Regions from separate parts of the Pseudoalteromonas sp. CF6-2 genome, predicted to be linked through region 1. Evidence: predicted binding sites of a transcription regulator. Region 1 holds the regulator's gene; the other holds the start of a gene.
The links. Region 1 encodes FliA, which starts transcription of late flagellar genes. Its sites were predicted from a motif close to CTAAAGNTNNNNNNNNNNNNGCCGATA; they were not measured.

Region 1 (3,427 bases):
CATCTGTTTTAGTTTGCGAGCTGTTCATAAACTTATCTAAGCTATGACATAGCGATTTAAATTCACCGAGCTCAATTTCTCGATTCATCAAACGATCCCACGTAGGTTTTATCGTCGCTATATCGTCTGCAAGTTGCTGAGCAATTGGCAAACTTGCTTCCACTGCATCCATGGTCTTATTAGCGGCGCTTTCTGTCATTTCCATGACATAATTTAAGCGCTGTTTAGCATCGGGTATTGCTTCCGTTGTTAAGCCAGTTAAACGCGTATCGAGATCAAAGTTTTTTAGCGCTTCATGAAGTTGTCGCGTTAATTTACCAATTTCTGCAAACAGCTCTGATTGTTCTTTTGATGCTGTGTCAAGTATTAGCTTATCCGCTTTTTCTTGTTCACCATTTTCAAGATACTCAACAAGTTGACGAGCTTGCTCTAAACTTATTTGAGGCGCAGCAAGTGCTGACATAAGCCTCTCCCCTTAGATTAACCTAAACGTTCAAACACTTTTTCCAATTTGGTTTTCAGTGTCGCAGCAGTGAATGGTTTAACGATATAACCATTTACACCCGCTTGAGCAGCAGCAACAATTTGTTCTTTTTTCGCTTCAGCTGTCACCATGAGCACTGGAATATGCTTTAGGCTGTCGTCGGCACGAATAGCTCTCAATAAATCAATACCTTGCATACCTGGCATGTTCCAATCGGTGACAACAAAATCAAATTCTTGATTTTGTAGCATTGGTAATGCTGTTGAACCATCATCAGCTTCCTGCACATTGGTGAAACCTAAATCCCTTAACAGGTTTTTAATGATACGTCTCATTGTAGAAAAATCATCAACAACAAGAATTTTCATGTTTTTATCCAAAACATCCTCCGGTGAGGTTTGAACCTATATTTACTTACTACTAATTAATCCAGTCATTGATTTTTGCTTTGAGCTTAATCATCGCCTGACCATGTATTTGACTCACACGCGATTCACTTACGTCGAGTATGTGCCCTATTTCTTTTAAATTCATTTCATCGTTGTAATACAAAGATAAAACAAGTGCATCTCTTTCCGGTAACGATTGAATAGCCGTTAATAGAGATTGGTTAAACCGTTCATTTTTAACGTTATTAAACGGTTTGTCTAGTGCTAAATCTTGCCCCATAGGTGTAATAACGTCTTCATCAACACCTAAATCCTCAATACCCAGAACTTTACTAGAATTTACATCATGTAAGATATGATGGTACTCATCGAGCGTAATATCAAGTTTTTCAGCAACTTCTGTATCTTTGGGTTCTCGATTTAAAGTACTTTCTAGTGCGGCTATGGTTTCAGCAACGAGGCGTGCATTTCGGTGAACAGAGCGAGGCGCCCAATCCCCGCGACGAATTTCATCAAGCATCGCACCGCGAATGCGTATACCAGCGAAGGTTTCAAAGCTCGCTCCTTTGCCTGCATCAAAGTTTTTTGATGCTTCTATAAGGCCAATCATGCCTGATTGAATTAAATCGTCTAATTGAACACTGGCGGGTAAACGAGCAATTAAATGGCATGCCACTTTTTTGACTAAAGAGGCATGCTTTTCGACAATCGCATTCAAATTGTTTGCTGATTGATATCCCATCGCTTTATTCACCGATGTTGTCATAGTTAGCCGTTTACTAGTTTTTCAATAAAAAATTCTAAATGACCGGATGGTTGATTCGGTATTGGCCACTTAACTGCTTTTGTTGCTAATGTTTTAAATGCGACTGCTGCTGGCGAACTAGGAAACAACTCAACAATCACTTTTTGGCGTCGAGTCGATTTACGCATATTTTCGTCATACGGTATTGTTGCAACTAATTCCATAGATACATCCAAGAAACGATCGGTTACTTTTGATAGTTTAGCAAACAATTCTTGGCCTTCACGCATACTGCGGACCATATTGGCAACAATTTTAAATTTATATACACCATGTTCACGGCTCAGTACTTTAATAAGTGCATAGGCGTCGGTTATGGAGGTAGGTTCATCACATACAACCACAACGACATCTTGTGCTGCACGTGAAAAGCTTAATACCATGTCGGAAATACCCGCGGCGGTATCAACAATTAAGATATCAAACTCTGTATTTAACTCGCTAAAAGCGCGGATAAGGCCGGCATGCTCAGAAGGGCTTAGTTCCACCATGCTCTGCGAACCAGAGGTTGCAGGGACTATTTTAATCCCCGCAGGGCCTTCAACAAGGATTTCATCTAGCTCACATTCGCCAGATAAAACATGAGATAAGTTACGTTCAACACGAAGGCCAAGCATGACGTCACAATTTGCCAATCCCAAATCGGCATCAAGTACTAATACTCGATTTCCTTGCTGACCGAGTGCAATAGCGGTATTTAGTGAAACATTGGTTTTACCCACACCACCTTTGCCACCAGTCACAGCGATAACTTTAACGCCACTATTATTATTTTGATTCATTTTGCGCAGGCCGCTTGCTTGATCTAATACTGTGTTAATCATACATCCCTACTGTGCTCGACGCTACTGCTTGACGTCGTGAATGTTGTGCTTTTGCTCGTTTTAAATACAATTGCTCAGCCTTTTTCACTAGTTTTTCGGCATTTGCAACACGAATATCCTCTGGAACTCGCTGACCATTAGTAAGATACCCTATCGGAAGACGATTTTGAATCGCTATGCTGATAATCTCACCTAAACTTAGCGATTCATCCAACTTAGTGAATATACAACCACTTAGTTGCACCTTTTTAAAGTGTCTTACGGTTTCTTGCAACACATTTATTTGTGCTGTAGCACTTAATACTAAGTAACTACGAATATCAACTCGCTGATTACGCATTAGTGTATTAAGCTGCTCAGTCAAGCGTAAATCACGTTGGCTCATTCCCGCTGTGTCTATTAATACTAGTCGCTTATTACGTAAATGGTATAGCACTTCAGCCAATTCATTTGCATCTTTTACTTGTTTAACACCACAGCCAATAATACGGCCATAGGTAGCAAGTTGTTCGTAGGCACCAATCCGGTATGTATCCGTCGTAATTAATGCAACTTTGTCGGCACCGTATTTTTGGGCTCCTAACGCAGCAAGCTTAGCAACGGTGGTTGTTTTACCAACCCCTGTAGGCCCAACAAGTGCAAACACGCCGCCTTGACGTAAGATTTCGTTATTGGTGGTGTGCATTTGGTTTTCAACCATTTGCAGGAGTGCTTGCCAAGCTTGTTGACGTGAAACATCGTCTGGAATAAAACACGCCATTTGCTCAGCAACATCACGCTCAATTCCCATCCCCGCTAAACGGTCAATCATACACGCACGAGTTGGATCACGACGTGCCATATCTTGCTGCATTAAGCCCGATACTTGATGTTCGAGTAATTGACGAATCGCATTCATTTCTTCACGCATTGTCGCCATTTCTGA
Region 2 (3,427 bases), 750 kb from region 1:
ATCGCTTTACCGGAATCAATTAACTTTACCGGCTTCTCAAAGCACATCGCTAATGTATTTGCTAATAATGGAAAATGTGTGCAACCTAATACTAGCACATCAATATCATCAGCAATATTGAGTGCAGCTATTTCTTCATTAAACTCATAGTTAGACAATGAATGAGTATGAAACAATGTTTCAGCTAACTTCACCAGCTTGGTTGATGCATATAAGCTTACTTTCGTATTTTTACCATGTTCTTTGATAAGTGCTTTAGTGTAATGACTATTTACAGTTGCGGGAGTGGCAATTAGACCGATATGTTTTGTTTTACTTATTAGGCAAGCGGGTTTAATTGCAGGTACCACACCTACTATTTCAATATGAGTGTGCCTACGAATGATGTTGAGTGCAGAGGTCGAAGCGGTATTACAAGCTATTACTAAGATATCAACTTGCAATGCGCTACTTTCAATAAAATGAATTAAAGCCAGTAAGCGTTGAATGATCTTTTGCGGCGGTTGAGCACCATAGGGCAATAGTACATTGTCCATAAAGTAACTATAAGTGGCTTCAGGTATCAGTTGTTGAATTTGCTCAAGTACAGTAGTACCTCCAATACCTGAATCAAATACCATGATATGAGCTGACAAACTGCTTTCCCCTGAAAATCAAAGGTCAGAAGTTTGCCATGCAGTTATTTAAAAAGAAAGCTTACGATTTTAGCTCTTCGATGTCAGCGTTGATCTTATTCATCTGCTCAAGCATGGTCTTGGTATAGTCGACTAACTTGCTCACTTCTTCTTTATCTTGATTTAACCACTCTAAAATACCAGCAAGTTGATTTTGTAAACCAAGTTCATTTGCCTTATTCAAGGTTTCTTTCAAGTCATCATTAAATGGCGCTATCTTTTCTGCGACATCTTTTTCAGGAGTAGGCCTGACTTGTTCATAGCCTTTTATGCTTGCAACAGTCTTCGTTTGTTTAAGATCCATAGAGAAGGCAACAAGCTGCTCATTACCTAAACTAAGTTCCTGCGCCTGTTTAAATGCTTCATCTAATGAACCTGAGAAAAAGGTCTCGCTCACTCCTTGTAAATCTTCCATAAGCGCATTAATTGCTTCTTGCTCTTGTTCATTTAGTTCACCATTCACTGACATCGAAAATGAAAGCTCGCGAGATTGTGATGACTCACTTACAAATGCTTCATTTCCACCACGCTTGCTATAAGCACTGGCAGATTGGCTAGTATACGCATCTGCAAAACTGATACTCACTTCATCGCCTTCTGCTGTCGTGAATGTATACTCAGCATTATTTCGTAAACTTATATATTGTGCTTGGCTTACCGACACAGAAGCTGGCTTGGGGTTAAAAAGACTTTCCTCAAGTTGATCTATACCACTGAAGATACCTTCTTTTGATTTCTCAATACCTTCTTCAATATCGTCATTTAGCAGATTTGAACCTTTTAGCTCTTCATAAGCCTCATCAACTCCCATTTGAACGCCTTTTCGGGCTTCACCCAGCATACTTTTAAGTTTTTCATCATCTGCACCATCCGCTTTTGCTTTGCGAATAGCGCCGCCAACGAAATCAAGTACATTCTTAACGATTGCTTCAAAGTCAAACAGGGGCTTATCTTTTTTCTCTTCTACAACAGGTAACCCTAACTCAGCGGCAAGTTTATCGCCGAGTACTTTAGCGGCCAACTCTCGCCCTCTTTGCTGATAGCTATCATGAGCACTTTGAATTTTAGGCTGCTGCAATGGTTGCTTACCATTGTACTTATTTACGTTTGTATTAGGCATATAGCCTTGGTTGCCAATTTTCATGATCCGACTCCATGTGATGATTACCTCATTATCGGCTAAAAGTTAGAAAACTTAAGTTTTCTGTATAAAAAAACAACACCAAAAATAAGTAACAAAACTAGACAAATCTTCTATGCCCCCTACAATAGCGCCGATATAAAGCTAAGAGATAAAAGGTAATCAGCCATGGCGGTTATAAAAATTGATACAACTCAATATGATGCACAACTAAGTGAAAAGGAGCAGCGCATCTTTTCTCAGTTTCAACGTTTCGGTGTTGAAAAGTTAGAAGTATTTAGCTCTGATCCAATTCACTACCGTCAACGAGCTGAGTTTCGCGTTTGGCATGAAGGTGATGATCTATTTCACATTATGTTTGATCAACAAACCAAAGAGAAAATTCGCGTTGAAAATTTTGACCCTGCTGCGCCTTTAGTCGGTGAAGTTATGCAGGCAATGATTGAAAACTTAAAAGGGTGTGAAATCCTGCGCCGTAAGTTATTTCAAATTGATTACCTATCAACTTTAAGTGGTGAGATTCTTGTCAGTTTGCTTTATCACAAGCCCTTATGTGATGAGTGGTTAGAGGCAATTAAAGCACTAAAAGCAAAACTCAGTACACAATTTAACATCGACTTTATTGGCCGCGCACGTAAACAAAAAGAAGTGATTGGTAATGACTACGTCGTAGAGCGCCTAAACGTCAATGGAAAAGAGCTTATTTATCAACAAGTAGAAAATAGCTTTACCCAACCAAATGCCAAAGTAAATATTAAGATGCTTGAATGGGCACAAGCACTTTGTGAACCATTAGAGAATGATCTACTCGAACTATATTGTGGTAACGGTAACTTCTCGATTGCTTTAGCGAACTCGTTTGATCGTGTACTCGCAACTGAAATTTCTAAATCATCTGTTTACTCTGCACAATATAATATTGCACAAAATAAAGTGGATAACTTAGATATTATTCGCATGTCGAGCGAAGAGTTCACGCAAGCCATGAAAGGTGAACGCACGTTTTCTCGCTTAGAAGGCATTGATCTGAAAAGTTATAATTGTCAGAGTATTTTAGTTGACCCACCCCGTGCAGGAATGGACACGCTCACCTGTGATCTCGTGGCCAATTACAACAATATTATCTATATCTCATGTAATCCAGATACGCTTGAACGCGACCTTGAGCACCTTTGTAAAACACACGAAGTTAAGCGCTTTGCTATATTTGACCAATTTCCATACACGCATCACATTGAGTCTGGTGTATTTTTACAACGTAAATAAGTTTAGTTTTCTGCCAGCGCAGCAAATAGCGCTGGCAACTGCTCTTCACTGAACACCTCTATATTATTACTTTGTAATAACTGTGCGGTTAAACCCATCCCTATAACTTTATGCCCCGTATGGCTGCCATCGTAGATTGTGTTACGCCCGCAGGAGGGACTGGACTCTTTTAGTAAAGCAAAACGAATTTTATGCTTTTGGCAAATTTTTAAGGCTTGTTCTGCTCCTGCGATAAATTCAGCAGTGACATCTTCTGCATCTTTCGTTAACACTCGACCCTCTTTAATTTCAGCGGGCGGCCTTGGGATAGGTAAACCACCAGCCACTTCAGGACAAAAGGAAACTA

Region 2: a site for FliA is predicted at 1,848-1,874, ahead of L3Q70_RS15105 (DUF5610 domain-containing protein). Genes of this name have one in related genera too.

The regions. Positions count from the first base shown of each region.
Region 1 covers NZ_CP091442.1:2,513,090-2,516,516, forward strand. The annotation lists gene L3Q70_RS11695 (protein phosphatase CheZ) at 1-463, opposite strand, end outside; gene cheY (chemotaxis response regulator CheY) at 481-864, opposite strand; gene L3Q70_RS11705 (RNA polymerase sigma factor FliA) at 905-1,615, opposite strand; gene L3Q70_RS11710 (MinD/ParA family protein) at 1,642-2,502, opposite strand; gene flhF (flagellar biosynthesis protein FlhF) at 2,495-3,427, opposite strand, start outside.
Region 2 covers NZ_CP091442.1:3,263,018-3,266,444, forward strand. The annotation lists gene murI (glutamate racemase) at 1-635, opposite strand, end outside; gene L3Q70_RS15105 (DUF5610 domain-containing protein) at 697-1,818, opposite strand; gene trmA (tRNA (uridine(54)-C5)-methyltransferase TrmA) at 1,984-3,081, shown strand; gene L3Q70_RS15115 (DUF523 domain-containing protein) at 3,084-3,427, opposite strand, start outside.